2 regions of the Lactobacillus sp. M0396 genome follow, and region 2 is predicted to be linked to the other one. Evidence: riboswitches for the same ligand, from Rfam matches in the RefSeq annotation. Region 2 holds a riboswitch; the other holds the start of a gene.

Region 1 (8,842 bases), on a different contig from region 2:
CCTAGTCTTGCATGTTGCGCACTAATTTCCAAGCGGGTAATCGTACCCGTTGTTTGAATTATTCCTGTAAACATTCTTTTCTCCTCACGCGAATTCTTACGTCTTGACCTAAACTTTTAACATCCAATAATTGGTAGTGACTTATTTCTGTTAAAGCCTGTCCGTACACAGCAGGCAGTGCTGTGCCACCCAACACCAGAGGGGCAATATATGTTACTATTTCATCCACCAAATCAGTTGCTATAAACTGGGCCTGTACATTGCTTCCACCTTCAACTAACAACGATTGAATTTCATGTTCAGCCAAAAGCCGGATTATTTTTTGGGGTGTCCATTTGCTAGCAGTATAACAGCACACATTTTCTCCAACATTTTGAGTTAAGTTTGTTTCACTCAGTAACCAAATTTGACCGCGAGTCTTAAATATTCGACTGGTAAAGTCTAACCGATTGGCATCCTTAGTTAAAACAATCCTAATAGGTGGATGTGGTAAGTTTTTTATTCTGACAGTTAAAAGCGGATTGTCGATGCGTAATGTGTTTGCACCAATTAAAATGGCTTGATTTTGCAACCGCAATTTTTGTACATCAAGTAGAGCCGCGTCCTCAGTCAAAAGTGTTCTTCTTTTGCCCGCGGCATTAATTTTGCCATCAATAGACATTGCATATTTAAGTGTCACAAATGGTCTTTCTTGCTGATAAAAAAAGTTATACGCAACATTTAAATTCTCAGTGCCACCAATGACTTCAGTTTGAACCCCATGACTTTTAAGATATTTAATGCCTTTACCTGCCACAATTTGATGAGGATCGACCTGACCGATAACAACTTTTTTTATTCCAGCCTCGGCTACTTTTTTGCAACAAGGTGGCTGTTTACCATAATGACTGCAAGGCTCCAATGTTACATACAAAGTTGCTCCCCGAGCTTGTTTGGGATCTGCTAAGTGCGACAGTGTATTTACTTCCGCATGTTCTTTGCCAAATTGATGGTGGTAGCCAGTTGCTAAAACCTGATCATCTTTAACCAAAACTGCACCAACTAATGGGTTTGTCCAAGTCATTCCCTGGGCTTTTAAAGCTTCTTGGACTGCCATTTGCATATAATCTCTATCCTGCACTATTTCACTTCCTAAGCATTAAAAAACCTCGTTGATATAATCAACGAGGCTTATTTTTTATTCATCAAATAAGATTTCAGCGAAGTTTAATAACGACGCGAGTTTTCTGTCTAATCTTGTTTGTTCTTCTCCCATCCAGACTTTAACTGTCGGTACTAGACTTGCACTAGTTCCACCGCAAAACGCGGGTCACGGACTTCAATCATTAATTGTCACCGTCGGTAAGGAATTACACCCTGCCCCGAAGAAACCGTATTCAACTTATTCCAGTATAATATAGATATCCTATATCGGCAATAGCAAATTTTTTGTTAATATTATTTAAAAATTATAGACAGCTACTAAGTTAAATTATAAAGGCTATTTACTGGGTTTTTCTTATTTCATACTTAATAAAAAATAATTTTCAAAATTAAAAAGCAGTAACTAAATTAATTACTGTTTTTAAAATTTTATCTAGATGCATCACCAGTCAACTGTTAATACATATATTTCTTTATAGCTGCTTTTGGATCCATTCCCGCACGTATCTTCAGTTCCAGTTCAATTGCCACGTCAGCCAAGATTACCTGTGGATCGATAACGTTATAAGGATGATCTGGAGCTTTTTCCTGAGCCAGCGACAATTCAGTACAGCCAAGTAAAATCACATTGCACCCATATTGATCATGCATTGTTTGCAATATGTGGTGGTAAAGTTCGCCATTAACCACACCTTTTTCCTTGATATTTGAATAAATCAGTTCAGTAACCATTGGCTGAATCTCAGATCCTCCAAGTTCAACCTCGCGCCCTGCTTCTTTAATCTCATCTTCATACAAATGATCGTAAATTGATCCTTCGGTGGCAATTAAACCAATTTTTCTCTCTTGTGGATAATCGGTTATAAACTTATGAACAGCAATACGCATCATATGCAAAAAAGGTATGTCTGTCAGTTTAGCCAAGTCATCATAACAATAATGAGCCGTATTACATGGCATTACAAAAAAATCAGGCTTTAGTTGTGCTTGCTGGAGCACATCCTCACGCAAAGCAGTGAAGAAATTAGGCTTGCTGGGATCTTTGATATATGCTGTACGATCAGGAACTTGTGCATCATTAACTAAAATATAATTTAAATAATCCTGATCTTTAGTAATTTTGATACGATGATTAATCATCCGGACATAACTTTCAGTCGCAATAGTGCCCATACCGCCAATAATACTAAAAAAATGTTTCATTATACCTGCTTTTCTAACTTCTAAAGTGTTCTTTTTTGCCTTCAAGCTCATCAATTACCTGTTGAGCAACCATAATATCAGATGGATATGGTGTATCTACACCGCGTATTTTTTGAAAACCGTCTGCACCTTTACCGCAAATCAGGACAATATCACCTTTTTTCGATAAATTAATGGCATCATATATGGCCTTCTTACGATCTAGTTCTATTGTTACATCAACTTTAGAATGATCAATTCCGGCATCAATTTCCTGTGCAATTTCTTTTGGATCTTCAAATCCTGGGTCATCAGTAGTTAAAAAAGCCTTATCCGCATATGCATTTAAACTGTGACTAAAGCCAGGTCGACGGGACACTCCTTTATCACCTGGCGCACCTACAACAACAATGATTTTTGGATTATTAAATTCACGTTGCATAAAGCCCATAAGTGCCATCATGGAAGCTTCGTTATGTGCATAATCTACAACCACTACACCATGGTCTTTGGTCACTTCTGTCTGCATCCGTCCAGGAACTGTTACTTGACTAATTCCTTTAGCAGCATCGTCATGGTTCATTCCGGCCAGTCCGGCTCCAATTACTGCAGCCGTACCGTTTGATTCATTAAAGTCACCCAGCATCTTTAACTGGTAATCACCAGCTATTTTAAGCTGCTTTGCTTTGTCACTGACACATAATACCTGGAATTTAGTCTGAGCCATATCAAGTTTTTCGGTTGCAAAGCGAAAATCAATTATCTGTTTTAGGTTTGGATTGGTAAATTTTTCGTCAGCAAACAAGTAGATACTGTCTGGATCAGTAGTAGTCGTGGCGGCAGCATAAACTTCGTCAAAATGGTCAGTCTGAGCGTTAATAATACACTTGCGCGCATTAACCAATAATTGCAGTTTACAGTGCAGATAATCAGCAAAGTTAGGATGCTCATTAGGTCCAATATGATCGGGTGAAATGTTTAAGAAAAAGCCTAAGTCATAAGTTAGTCCAAACACCCTATTTTTCTTATAAGCCTGGCTGGAAACTTCCATAACCATATGCGTCATACCATTGTCCACAGCCGTTCGCATATCACGGAACAAATCAAGTGATTCAGGAGTGGTTAAGCTGGATTTAAAAGTATCATCTTTTCCCTGACCTACAACTGTGTTGACCGAAGAAATCAGTGCTGTTTTGCCACCATTGACTTGATCCAGCATTCCTTTTAGAAAATAAGCAGAAGTGGTTTTACCTTTAGTACCAGTAATAGCAATTAAATATAAATCATCTTGAGGAAAGCGGAAAAAGGCTGCAGACAATAGAGCCATTGCCTTAGAAACATTGCGCACAATCAGTGCATGCATTCCCTTGCCTTCTGGATATGGTTGCTCTGCTACATAACAGTTGGCACCATTTGCTTTTGCCATTGACAAAAATGTAGGACGAAAGCCAGCACCTTTACAAAAGAACAGTGTATTGGTTTGAACATCCCGTGAATCATATGACACATATTCCATTTTAGATGGGACGGTGTCCTGAACAGCACTCGATTTAAGCAGATGGTGCTCTTTTAAAATTAAAATACAGGTATTTAAAGAAATACTCATGCTATACTCCTCTATTTAATATCTCAGTCAAAATTATACCACAGCTATGCTGGAGTTTTTTCACTCTTTAGGTTCAAAGGCAGACAAATAATGAAACGTGTCCAATCTTTATCAGATTCACAACGAATTTTGCCGTGATGAAGATCAACAATGCTTTTGGTAATTGATAGACCCAGTCCTGTACCACCTGTTTTAGTATTCCGAGATCCTTCTACTCTATAGAACCGTTCAAATATTTTTTTTAACGACTCTTCAGGAATTTGGGCACCATTGTTTTCTACCCGTAATTCCACCTCATTGTTGTTGACCAAATTAGCAATCAAATTAATTTGTGTTGCCCCTGTACCATATTTCAAAGCGTTAGTGATGAGATTATTGTAAACACGTACTAACTTTTCTGCATCGGCTTCAATCGTTAAATTCTTAGGTCTTGCTTCAATATTAAATACTATCCCTTTTTCTTGACCTTCAAATTCAAATCCCGCTGCCACTTGTTCCAACATAGAAAAAATATGTAAAGAAGACAGATTTAGTTTGGTACTTGTTGATTTTAACGTTGTATACTCAAGCAGATCATGAGCCAGAGACTTCATTTGTTCAGCTTTCATATACGCGATATTAAGATATTTTTGCTGATCTGCTGGATCTGACATCCCCGATTTAAGTAATCCTAAATATCCAATGATAGAAGTTAACGGCGTTCTGATATCATGAGAAACATTACTGATCAGTTCATCTTTAGATTTTTCAATCGCCTTTTCTTCATTGATTGCGTTGACTGTACTATCAACTAATGAATTAATCGAATCAATTACTTTTTGTAAGTCTGTTTTGACTTTAAAAGAAATTGTATGATCAAAATGTCCCTTTGCAATATAATGCAGTTCAGAAATAACGTGTCTTAACTGCATTTGATGATAACGCCGAATTAAGCGCCAGTAGAGCACGATTAAATCGCCAATACCCATAAAAATAATAAAGGTATTTTGCCAAGACCATAAATGGCGTCCACCAGCAAAAGTAATGGTCTTTTTTAAAAAATAAATACCGTTAACCAGGTTTTTATTTTGTAAAATTGTCAAGTTGATTAAAATAATCACCGATAGGTTTAACAATAACAGCAAAATAACCGTTATAACGCCTTCAGCAAACAACTCGCTTTTTTCAGCAGCTGTCAGCTTGACCCTTTCTTTTTTCATCTAGCTAAGCCTCAACTTTATAGCCTACACCCCAAACAGTCTGAATAATATCTTCGCCGCCTGTGGCCGTTTGAATCTTGTCACGCAAGTGCGAAACATGCACCATAACGGTTTTAGCAGAAACTATCGATTCCTGTTGCCAAACCCGTTCAAAAATTTCATCAGCAGAAAATACACGATTAGGGTGACTGGCAAGAAGATACAGAATACCGAATTCCAAAGCAGTTAACTGAATATCTTTGCCATCAATTGTTTTAACTTCATGTGAATCACGGTTAATAATAAGCGGTCCAACTTCAAGAATGTCAGGTTCATCATCTTTGACCTGTTTTTGACTGCGACGTAAAAGCGAACGAACTCGCGCCATAACCTCTAATGGATTAAATGGCTTTGACACATAGTCATCCGCACCCGTAATCAAACCCTGGATTTTATCCATGTCTCCTGTTTTAGCAGACACAATGATAATAGGAATGTCAGAATCTTTACGAACTTCCTTGATAACATCAATCCCACTCATATTAGGCATCATGACATCTAAGATCATCAAAGCAATATCCGGAGTGGTAGTTAATTTCGTAATTGCTTCCTTGCCACTGTATGCAACAACCGGGGTATAACCTTCATTTTTGAGATAAATACTTAACAGTTCGACGATTTCTTTATCGTCGTCAACAACTAAAATTTTCATAGGGCTAATTTCCCTTCTTTTTACTTATTGATTATATTCGTTTTGTTTTTCTATTCTACTAAATATAGTGTAGCAGAATCCATGTCTAATATTTTAGACAATTTTGTAACAAACTACTAATATTCAAGCATAACTTTATTATTTTATTAAAAAAGCTGGATTTTTCCAGCTTGCTTTCTTAGTTTAAATTACTAATACCATTTAAATACTCCACTATCCACTGCCGATCAATATATCCTAAAAGTTCCTTATTTTGATTTTGCACTGCCACTGCTTCATGATCGCACAACAGCTGCAACAACCTGGGGATAGTTTCTTCTTCACTAATTACCATCATATCAGGTAGTGACTTTAAAGCATCTTTTTTATATTTATTAAATAAAGCCGCCTGCCTCAAAGGCGTTTCGTATAAGTTATTGCCCAAACTGCCTTTAAAAAAGTCTCTTACAAAGTCATTTGCAGGATGTCTTAAAATCTCTTCTGGTTTGTCCACCTGCAATAATTGCCCATCTTTCATAATACCAATCCTGTCCGCTAAAAGCAGCGCCTCATTCATATCATGAGTGACAAATATAATGGTGTTATGAAGCTGTTGATGCAAGTCAACAACCAGTTTTTGCAAATTTGCCCTTGAAAGAGGATCAAGGGCACTAAACGGTTCATCCATTAAGACAATTGGCGGCTTAGAAGCAATTGCCCTCAGTATTCCAATCCTCTGCTGCTCCCCACCAGATAATTCACGCGGATATCTTGAGGCATATTCTTGCGGATTCAGCCCCACTTTTTCTAATAGCCTTGCAACTGTTTCATCAAGGTTTTTGCTCTTTCCCTGGATCGCTGAAATCAGAGTAATGTTTTGAGCAACTGTCATGTTGGGAAAAAGTGCAATTTGCTGCAAAACATAGCCAATTTGCCAGCGCAATTTTTGCACATCGTATTCTGTAGTAGGCCGTTCATTAACTAAAACCAAGCCAGAATTTGGGTCTTCCAAACGGTTAATCATTTTAACAGATGTAGTTTTCCCACTACCGGAGTTGCCAACTAAAACGAACAATTCACCTTGCTGAACATCGAGATTAAGGTTATTTACTACTACTTTATCAGCAAACGATTTTTTTACATGATCAAATTTTATCGCTGAAGTCATCTTACTTCTCCTTAAGCAAATGCTGTTTTACTAAAAAATTATGTGCAACTTGTCCCGGATCCATATTTTTAACGTTTACTTCATAGTTCATTTCCTGCATTTGCTTTTCAGTAATTCTGCCTGCTAATTTATTTAAACTATGCACAATTTGGGGATGCTTATTTGCAAAGTCATTACTCATTAAGGGAGCACCTTGATAAATAGGGAAGTTATGTTTGTCATCCTTTAAAATACTTAGATGATACTGTCGCAACTCACTGTCAGTTGAATATGCATCGACTACGTTAACTTTGTTCTGGTTTATTGCTTGATAGCGCAGGGCCGGCTCCATCGTTTTAACCGGAAAATCAATTTTGTATAATTTCTTGATCCCTTTAAAACCATCCCCACGGTCAATGAACTCTAAAGTCATGCCACCTTTTAACTGATTAGTAATATTAGCCAAATCACTGATTTTCTTTAAATGATTTTTATTTTTAAAAGAGGTTTTGACAGCTAAAGCATAAGTATTATCATACGCCGTGGGTTTAAGCAAAGTTAGTTTATCTTGCTTATACATTAATTTTTTAGCTTTTTCATAAGTCTCTTTTTCGCTTAGACCTGCCGTTTTCACCGGAGATTTGGCAAAAGTTTCCAAAACGGTCCCTGTAAATTCAGGATAAATATCAATCTTGCCATTTTTCAAAGCACTGTATAAAAAGGTCGTTTTACCAAAATTGGGTTTCAGAGTCACCTGCACATGTGAATCGTCTTGCTCAATTAAATCTTTATACATATTGATCAAAATCTCTGGTTCAGAACCCAACTTGCCAGCAATAGTAACAGTTTCTTTTTGACTGGTAACCGCTTGGTAAATACCACTTCCGGCCAAAAATATGATGCTGACACTTAAAATTCCTAAAGCAGTTTTAACCGATGCATGCTCCAGCCACTTAATTAAAGCACTTAACGTGATCGCTAAAATCCCTGAACATACTGCTCCTATAACAATTAACGCGGTATTATTACGGTCAATTCCCAATAGAATAAAACTACCAAGACCACCTGCACCAATTAAAGCCGCCATAGTGGCAGTTCCAATAATTAAAACCAGTGCTGTCCTGATACCAGAAATAATTGTTGGCATAGCTAAAGACAATTCTACTTTAAGCAACTTTTGCAAACGAGACATGCCGAATGCGTCTGCAGCTTCTTCAAGAGCAGGATCAATTTCAGTTAAGCCCAGATAAGTATTTTGAAAAATTGGTAATAAGGCGTATACAACTAGAGCAATAACAGCAGGTATTGTCCCTATTCCAACAAGGGGAATTAGCAAACCCAACAGTGCCAATGAAGGGATTGTCTGCAATATACTGGCAATTTGTAATAAAAATTCTGCAGCCCGGGTGTGTTTTACTGCCCAGAAAGCCAGAGGCATTGCAATTATCATTGCAATCAGTAATGAAACTAGCGATATTTGCAGGTGTTGCAATAAGGCAACGCCCAAATCTCCCCTGCGTTCGCTTAAAATTTGGATAATTTTATTCATCGCTTAATTCCTTTACTACTGCTTTCTATCATTAAATTTACTAAACAGATTATATTAATAGCATTAAAATGATCAATTTCTTTTGCTTTACCATAACACAAACTGGTATTTTAAAAGCAATTATTGCTTAGAGATATTACTTAAAAAAATATTCCCAGCCAATAAGGCTGGGAATATTTTTAAAAGCTCTATTCAATTTCTTTTTTACCAGTATACAACTCGTAGTAGTAACCCTTTTTCTTTAGGAGCTGTTCATGGTTACCTGCTTCAATAATATGGCCATGATCAAGTACCAGGATTAAGTCAGAGTTAACAATTGTAGACAAGCGGTGCGCTATGACAAAGC
Region 2 (8,842 bases):
AGAAACTGGCTTAGTACTTGGTATTGCATTGGATACCAAAGGTGCTGAGATTAGAACCACTGATCAAGAAGGTGGCAAATTTACCATTAATACTGGAGACCAAATTCGTGTGTCGATGGATGATTCTAAGCCTGGTAACAAGGACATGATTCACGTTACTTACGAAGGTCTTTATGGTGATACTCACGTTGGTGGTCACGTTTTAATTGATGATGGTTTAGTTGACTTATTAATTAAAGAAAAAGACGAAGAAAAGAAAGAATTAGTTTGTGAAGCTCAAAATACGGGTGTTATCGGTTCTAAGAAAGGTGTTAATGCACCTGGTGTCGAAATTCGCCTCCCAGGAATTACTGAAAAAGACACTGATGACATCAAGTTTGGTTTAGCTCACGGCATTAACTTTATCTTTGCTTCGTTTGCACGTAAGGCGCAAGACATTCTTGATATTCGTAAGCTTTGTGAAGATGCTGGCTGTGATTATGTTAAGATTTATCCTAAGATTGAGTCACAAGAAGGTATTGATAATGCAGATGAAATCTTACAAGTTTCAGATGGTTTAATGGTAGCCCGTGGTGACATGGGTGTCGAAATTCCGTTTATTGATGTGCCATTTGTTCAAAAAGATTTAATCAAGAGGGCAAACGCACTTGGTAAGCCTGTTATTACTGCTACTCAAATGCTTGACTCAATGCAAGAAAATCCTCGCCCAACTCGTGCTGAAGTTTCCGATGTTGCTAATGCAGTTCTCGATGGTACTGATGCAACTATGCTTTCTGGTGAATCAGCTAATGGTTTGTACCCAGTTAAAGCTGTTTCTGCTATGGCCGAAATTGATGAAAGAACTGAACAAGAGCTTCTTAAGCGCAATACTCTAGCTCTTCAAAGATTTGAAGAATATAAGGGCTCGAATGTTACTGAAGCTATTGGGGAATCTGTTGTACGGACAGCCCAAGAATTAGGAGTTAAGACTATTATTACGGCTACTAATTCTGGTTATACTGCTAGAATGATTTCTAAGTACCGTCCAAACGCAAACATCTTGGCATTAACTTTTGATGAAAAGATCCAGCATTCACTTGGTATTTCTTGGGGTGTTCAGCCCATGCTGACTGATAAACCAGCTTCTACTGATGATATGTTTGATGTAGCAGCTAGAGTTGCTAAAGAGCAAGGTTATGTTAAAGATGGCGATTTGGTCATTATCGTTGCTGGTGTTCCTGTTGGTGATTCAGGTACAACCAACTTAATGAAACTACAGATCATCGGTAGCAAATTGGCTCAGGGACTTGGTGTTGGCAATGGTTCTGTTGTCGGTAAGACAGTTGTTGTTAATAGTGCCGAAGAAGCTATTAGCAAAGCAAAAGAAGGCGACATTTTAGTTGCTAAGACCACTGATCCTGATTACATGCCGGCAATTAAGAAGGCATCAGGTTTAGTTGTTGAAGCCTCGGGCTTAACTTCACACGCGGCTGTTGTAGGTTTGTCATTAGGAATTCCAGTTGTAGTTGGAGTTACTGATGCAACTGAAAAGATTGGCAGTGGTATTACTATTACTGTTGATGCTCGTCGTGGTGCTATTTATCAAGGCGAAGTTTCAAATCTTTAATTAAAAGCAAGAATTAAAATAGCCAGTGCTTATTACTGGCTATTTTTGTTTGGTTTAGAATTTAGAGAGATCAGAAGTAAATTTAGATTGACTAATGTCAATTTATTCCTTTAAAATGATATACTTGTTATCAGATCCCATTCTAGATTTAGGAGAAAAATCATGCTTGGCACAATTGCAACTGGAAAAATAATAGACCAAAACGAAGAATCTTTTTTTGTTCAAATTGACGGTATTACTTATGAACTGAAAAGAAAAGAAATCACACAAGAAGAAAAGCCACAGCTCGGAGATCAAATTAAGGGATTTTTATACGATGATAAGCAACATAATCGTGAAATGACGCAATTTTTACCCTTTGTTCAACAAGACCAATATGGCTGGAGCAAAGTTACCGAAGTTAAATATAACCTAGGTGTCTTCGTCGATATTGGCTTGCCAGATAAAGATGTCGTAATTTCAATGGATGACTTACCTTATGACAAAGAGCGTTGGCCCCAACCTGAAGATCAGCTTTTGGTTCACCTTGAAACAGATGAAAAAAATCGTATTTGGGCAAAATTGGCGGATGAAAATATTTTTGAACAGTTGGCAGCTCATTTTCCTGGTGATATGAAGAATAAAGATATTTTTGGTACTGTATATTCTGCTCGTGAAGTAGGTGCATTTATAATCACCAAGGAGTATTATTTAGGCTTCGTTCATCCATCACAAATGGCACGTCCTTTGCGTTTGGGGGAACAATTCAGAGGCAGGGTGGTTGGTATCAGCCAATATGGTCGCTTGAATCTGAGTACTTTGCCACGAGCTTTTGAGGAAATTGATGATGATGCACAAATGATTTTAATGAGTTTGCGTAGAAAGAGAGATAAGACCTTACCTTTTTACGATAAATCTGACGCACAGGATATTAAAAATTATTTTGGTATTTCTAAATCAGCTTTTAAGAGAGCTTTAGGACACTTGCTTAAAGCTAAATACATAAAGGAAGACAAAAATGCTGGTTCCATCTCATTATTAAAAGATCCAGAAGATGCCCAAAATGACTAATTTATCAGAACAAGTTGAAGATTATTTAAGATATAGTCAGGTTGAACGTGGTCTGAGTAATAACACAATTACAGCATACAGGCAGGATTTAACTTCTTTTATAAGTTTTCTTCAAAAAGAAAATTTAACTTCCTGGCCTACACAAGCTGTTGACATCGATGCTTTTTTGGCAGAACAACGCGATCAAAAAAAGGCCACAAGTTCTATTAGCCGCTTAATTACCAGTTTGCGAAAGTTCTACCAGTGGCTGGTAAGACAGAATATTCAGAAACTAAATCCAATGCTTGAAATAGACTCACCTAAAAAGCGTCGTACTTTGCCAGTCGCTTTGACAGTTAATGAAGTTAATAATTTGCTTGAGCAACCTGATACAAAAAAGAAATTAGGTTTACGTGATAGAGCCTTACTTGAAACTTTGTATGCAACTGGGATTAGAGTAAGCGAATTAATTAACCTCAAATTTACTGATTTGCATGAAGAACTGAAATTGGTCAAAGTTTTTGGCAAGGGATCAAAAGAGCGATTAATTCCAATTAGTGAAGTAGCTTTAAGTTGGATAGACAGCTATAAGGAAAAAGTTCGTGATCCATTAATATTAAAAATTGGCAAAAATACTGATTTTGTTTTTCTTAATAGTAGGGGAAGCTCTTTAACAAGACAAGCCGTTTGGCAAATTATTAAGCATTATTGTAAAATGGCTGGTATTCAAAAAAATGTTACTCCACATACTTTAAGACATACTTTTGCAACACATTTATTGGAAAATGGGGCAGATTTACGTGTTGTCCAAGAAATTTTGGGACATTCAGATATTAGTACAACTCAAATTTATACAAATTTGTCTCAAAAACATATTTTACAAGTTTATGAAAAAACGCATCCTCGAACATAAGGTGATTAAATGCTAATTGAATGTAAAAATGATAAGGAAAAGGTAGCTATGGGCTTATTATCTTATCTCTCTGATTTTAAAAATCTGGCTAATCTCAAGGATGAAATTCAATTAAATAAAAGCAGTGCTGAGTTTTGCTTATATCTCTATCGTTCAAAGGCTCCTAATTTTATAGGGGTGGTAGGTACACAATCAAGTAAACATTTTGTAATCATTCGTTATATTTCTTTTGCTCCTGATTATCGTAAAGCTAAGTATGAAGCTAAAGCAGTTCAAGAGTTGGCACAAAATAATCCCAGCAAAGTTATTACGGCTGTTCCTGAATATATTTATTTAATTAAGTATCTAAAAAAGGATATAGAAAAATGAGTGATAATCTTACCCTTGAACTGCCTAACTTTGAAGGTCCTTTGGATCTGCTGTTACATTTAATAAAAGTGCAAAAAATTGACATTTATGACATTCCAATAGCTCAAATTACAAGCCAATATCTAGCTTATTTGCACCAAATGCAAAAACTTAATTTAAAAATTGCAGGAGAATATTTTGTTATGTCATCGATGCTTTTGCGAATTAAGTCTCAGTCTCTTCTTCCGCAAAATGATTTTACTGAAGAAAATGATGAACAGGAAGATCCAAGGGATGAATTAGTGCAGCAGCTTATCACTTATTCGGTTTTTAAAAAGGTTTCAGCATACTTCAAAAAGCGGAATGAGGAAGTCCCGATCACTGCGGCTAAAGAGGAGAGCGCACCAGAAAGCAAAAAAATTCAGCCTTTGCCAAAAGGACAAATTACTTCTACTGAATTAGCTAATACTTTTATTATTATTTTACAAAGACTGAAAATCAGACAGCCAGATATTGTTTCAGTTGAAGTAAAGGAAACTTCCGTCAAAGAGATGAGTACTTTCTTGCAAGAGGAATTGGCGCGAAACAAGCAGTTAAGCTTTTTTGCCTGTTGTCAAAAAATGAAAACTTTATCTGATGTTATTGGTTTGTTCCTAGCACTGCTTGAACTTTGTAAAAAACAGGAAATTCGGGTAAAACAAAAGAGGATGTTTGGTGACCTGAACTTGGAAAGAGTTGGTAGTAATGATAAGTAAAATGGCGCAGTTAGAAGCGTTATTATATGTTGCCGGCGATAATGGCATTGAAAGCAGCAACTTATGTGAACTTTTGCAGGTTGGTAAACCTGCATTGCGCGAACTAAGCAAAAATTTGCAAGAAAAACTACAAAAAAATCCTGATTCAGGATTACAAATACAACATCTCAATGATATTTACAAATTGACAACTAGACCAGAAGTTAGTAGAACAATTGAAAATTTTTTTCAAAAAGATTTATCAAAGAGCTTAAGTCAGTCGGCGTTGGAAATACTATCTATTATTGCTTATCGGCAGCCAATTACACGTGTAGAAATAGATGACATCAGAGGCGTAAATTCATCTGGGGCTTTGCAAACGTTAATCTGGCGTGGATTAGTTAAAATTAATGGTAAAAAAGATGCTCCGGGTCATCCTAATTTGTACGTAACGAGTGAGTATTTTTTGCAATACTTTGGGTACCAAAGTCTGGCTGATTTACCATTAATAGAAGATTTCGAAGATGATAGCATCAATAGTGAAGGCGAAATAGATTTGTTTGCAGCTAAAGGTCAAGCAGATAAAAATATTGCAAAAACTCAAAAAGGAGCAAAATAATGGTTTTAGAACGGTTGCAAAAGGTAATTGCTGAGGCAGGAATTGCCTCACGGCGCAAGGCTGAAAAAATGATTTCTGAAGGTCGAGTCACTGTTGATGGCAATGTAGTAACTAAACTTGGTACTAAAGTGGATACTTTTAGTAATATTACGGTTGATGGTGAGCCCATTGAAAGAGAAAGTTTGCATACTTATCTCTTTTACAAGCCTAGAGGAGTGGTCTCAACTGCAAACGATGATAAGGGGAGAAAAACAGTTGTCGATTATTTTAAAGATTTGCCTTATCGCCTATATCCAATCGGCAGACTAGACTATGATACTTCTGGATTACTTTTAATGACTAATGATGGTGAACTGGCCAATTTATTGATGCATCCGCGAAACAATGTAGCCAAGGTTTATGTTGCCAAGATTTCTGGAATCCTCACCCCAGATGAAATCAGTCAGCTGAAGCATGGAGTCAAAATTGATCGACATCGCTGTGCCCCTGCAAAGGTCAAGATCATTAGAAGCGACCATAAGAAAAACAACCAAATAGTGCAATTAACAATTCATGAAGGTCAATATCATCAAGTAAAAAGAATGTTCAAGGCAGTTCACCATCAGGTGAAGAAATTAGCTCGTGAAAAATACGCTTTTCTTACACTTGACTCTCTTATCTCAGGAACATACCGAGAATTATCTCATGAAGAAGTTGACAGATTAAAAAACGTAGATTAGTATAGTATGTGAAATTTAATAAATAAGTTTGTTGTCTTCATGGCAGGGTGTAAGTCCCGACCGGTGGTGTAAGTCCACGACCCACGAAAGTGGTGGAATCTATTGAGATACCGATAGTTAGAGTCTAGATGAAAGAAGACAGACTAAACTAAAAGCCAAGATCTAAAGCTTACTTTTACTCGGTCTGTTGCTAGGAGCAACAGACCGAGTTTTTTTGGAGGTAAGAATTTTGCAAAAAAAAAGCAGAAACAATTTAGTTAATATTTTGGCTTATACTTTAATTGGTACAATTGCCTATGTATTAATGCTTTTGGAAATACCATTGCCGGTAACTAGTTTCTTAAAGTTTGACTTCTCGGATGTCGTAATTACAATTGGGACATTTTTATTCGGACCAGGACCTGGTATTTTTATTGCATTTGTCAGAATGCTGATTAATTTAATTTATAAAGGCTTTGCTTTACCTAGTTTGGTAGGACAGTCAGCAGCTTTTTTAGCTTCAATATCTTTTGCTTTACCATTTTATTATTTAACAAAGAATATTAGCAAGGATGAGAAAAATTTTTCTAAAAAATATTTAAAACCAATTTTAGGTATTGTTCTCGGTATTATAGCTATGGCATTTGTACTTTCTGTACTGAATGCATTGGTTTTAACGCCTTTTTATGCAGTAACTACTGTACCTAATTTACCGACAATACATGGATATTCTGGTTTACTTTCTTTTACTGAAAAGGTTTACTTGGGTAAACTGCTACATATTCCATCAATGAGTGCATACATTTTTGGCATTATAGTTCCATTTAACTTGTTAAAAGGAACAATCAACGGTGTCGTAGTTTATTTACTATTTGAAACTGTACTGAGAACTTTTAAACCTTTTGTAAGGAAAAATTTTAATCTTAAAAATTAAATCTTAAAAATATTGTAAATCGGTCTAGTAAATGACCGATTTTTTTGTCCACTTAAATGTTAAATATGCTAAAATTAAACAGGTTAGGTAAGGAGGTTTTTCAGATGAATAATAACTCAAAAGGGCCATATCAGCATTATAAGCGTCCAAAAAAGTCGAGAGTAGAAACTTATTCTTCCGTATCAAAAGGCTGGATTGCTTTGATAATTCTGATTGTAGTTATTCTTATCGGTCTTGTTCCTGTGGTTCATAAATTGGCATCAAACAATGGTTCAAATGAAAAAGCAGTTGAAGTACGTAAAGCTGCCAAAAAGGAAGATACTAAGAAAAAAGCTAAGGTTCAGCCTGTAAAAAGTAAAGAAACCAAAGCCAAGGCTAAAACAAAGACAAAATCATCTAAAAAAACTCCAAAAAAGCCTAAAAAGAAACATGTTGTGATTAAACAATATGTCGTACAAGAAGGGGATTCCTTGACTAGTATTGCCCGCCACTTTAACATTTCAGTTAGTCAATTGGCAGAGTTGAATCAACTTGATCCCAATAGCCAGGTGGATACAGGACAAACTTTAAGAATTAGATAATTTAGAAAGGACAGGGACTTAAGTCCCTTTTTTATTGGAATGCAAATAGCAATTGATGGTCCAGCTTCAGCTGGAAAAAGTACTGTAGCAAAAATTATCGCCCATAAGCTTAATTTTACATATATTGATACTGGGGCAATGTATCGGGCTTCGACTTGGATTGCACGAGAAAATAACATTGATTACGGCGATGAAAGAGGTATTTTAACTGCCATTGACCAGGAAAAAATTGAATTTAGATTTAAAAATGGTCAGCAAAAAATATATGCCGGTAATAAAGATATTACTCAAGAAATACGTACTCCTGATATTTCTGCCAATGTTTCTCAAGTTTCGGCATTAGCCGGAATCAGGGAAAAAATGGTCAGTCTGCAAAGGCAAATGGCCGGCGAAATGAACGTTGTGATGGATGGACGTGATATTGGAACTACTGTTTTGCCCAACGCTGCAGTAAAAATATTTTTGGTCGCTTCAGTTCACTCTCGCGCTGAAAGAAGAATGATAGATTTTAAAGAAAGAGGAATTAAAACTAATCAGTCTCTTGAAGAAATTGAGCACGACATTTCAGAGAGAGATTACAAAGACTCACACCGAAAAATTTCACCATTAAAAAAAGCCCAAGATGCTATTGAAATAGACACTACTTCTATGAGTGTTGATCAAGTCGTAAATGTAATTTTATCAGAAATTAAAAAAAGTCAAAAAAAACTATAAAAAAGGGTATAAAACAGTAGAAAAATATCAAACTTTCATTTAAAATTAGAGTATGATATTGGGAGGTAAATAATGTCAGAAAACAGTAATCAATTTTTAGATGCATTAAAGCAAATGCAAGGAGTTGAGGTCGGAGATATTGTAGATGTTGAAGTATTAGACGTTGAAGAAGGTCAAATCGATGTTGGTGTTGAAAATGCCGGTATTGAAGGTGTAATTCCTCGTCGTGAATACACTTCGGATCGCAACGTTGACCTACGTGAGGCAGTTAAGCCTGGAGATAAGCTTAAAGCTTTAGTTTTAAGAAAAGCCGGCGGTGACAAAGAAAATGGTGAATTTTTCTTCTCAGTTACTCGCTTAAAGGAAAGAGAAGCTTACGATGAATTGCAAAAGGACTTTGAAGAAGGCAAGACAATTGAAGGTACAGTAACTTCTTCAGTTCGTGGCGGTTTATTAGTTGATGTGGGTACAAGAGGATTTCTACCTGCTTCATTGATTTCAAATCGTTATGTTTCAGACCTTAAGCCATTCATTGGTAAAACGATGAAACTCAAGATTACGGAGATTGATCCAAGTAAGAACCGTTTGATTCTCTCTCACAAAGACTTAATTGAAGAAGAACGTGAAGAAGCTTTTGATAATGTTGCATCACAATTAGTTGTGGGT

Evidence for each region. A riboswitch is a leader RNA that binds a small molecule or an ion and turns the genes downstream of it on or off. The one in region 2 is predicted to bind FMN.
Region 1: it holds a riboswitch for FMN, as region 2 does, so the genes downstream of both, ribD (bifunctional diaminohydroxyphosphoribosylaminopyrimidine deaminase/5-amino-6-(5-phosphoribosylamino)uracil reductase RibD) here and H3T43_RS00430 (ECF transporter S component) in region 2, are expected to answer to the same signal.

Annotation. Positions count from the first base shown of each region.
Region 1 covers NZ_JACFQE010000005.1:177,282-186,123, reverse strand. The annotation lists gene ribE (riboflavin synthase) at 1-74, opposite strand, end outside; gene ribD (bifunctional diaminohydroxyphosphoribosylaminopyrimidine deaminase/5-amino-6-(5-phosphoribosylamino)uracil reductase RibD) at 59-1,120, opposite strand; FMN riboswitch at 1,240-1,373, opposite strand; gene H3T43_RS07535 (aspartate/glutamate racemase family protein) at 1,600-2,346, opposite strand; gene H3T43_RS07530 (UDP-N-acetylmuramoyl-L-alanyl-D-glutamate--2,6-diaminopimelate ligase) at 2,360-3,931, opposite strand; gene H3T43_RS07525 (cell wall metabolism sensor histidine kinase WalK) at 3,976-5,130, opposite strand; gene H3T43_RS07520 (response regulator transcription factor) at 5,135-5,821, opposite strand; gene H3T43_RS07515 (ABC transporter ATP-binding protein) at 6,000-6,968, opposite strand; gene H3T43_RS07510 (ABC transporter permease/substrate-binding protein) at 6,970-8,496, opposite strand; gene H3T43_RS07505 (ABC transporter ATP-binding protein) at 8,685-8,842, opposite strand, start outside.
Region 2 covers NZ_JACFQE010000001.1:83,468-92,309, forward strand. The annotation lists gene pyk (pyruvate kinase) at 1-1,606, shown strand, start outside; gene H3T43_RS00400 (S1 RNA-binding domain-containing protein) at 1,769-2,656, shown strand; gene xerD (site-specific tyrosine recombinase XerD) at 2,649-3,548, shown strand; gene H3T43_RS00410 (reductase) at 3,558-3,917, shown strand; gene H3T43_RS00415 (ScpA family protein) at 3,914-4,651, shown strand; gene scpB (SMC-Scp complex subunit ScpB) at 4,641-5,249, shown strand; gene H3T43_RS00425 (pseudouridine synthase) at 5,249-5,968, shown strand; FMN riboswitch at 5,998-6,112, shown strand; gene H3T43_RS00430 (ECF transporter S component) at 6,195-6,881, shown strand; gene H3T43_RS00435 (LysM domain-containing protein) at 6,986-7,462, shown strand; gene cmk ((d)CMP kinase) at 7,502-8,176, shown strand; gene rpsA (30S ribosomal protein S1) at 8,249-8,842, shown strand, end outside.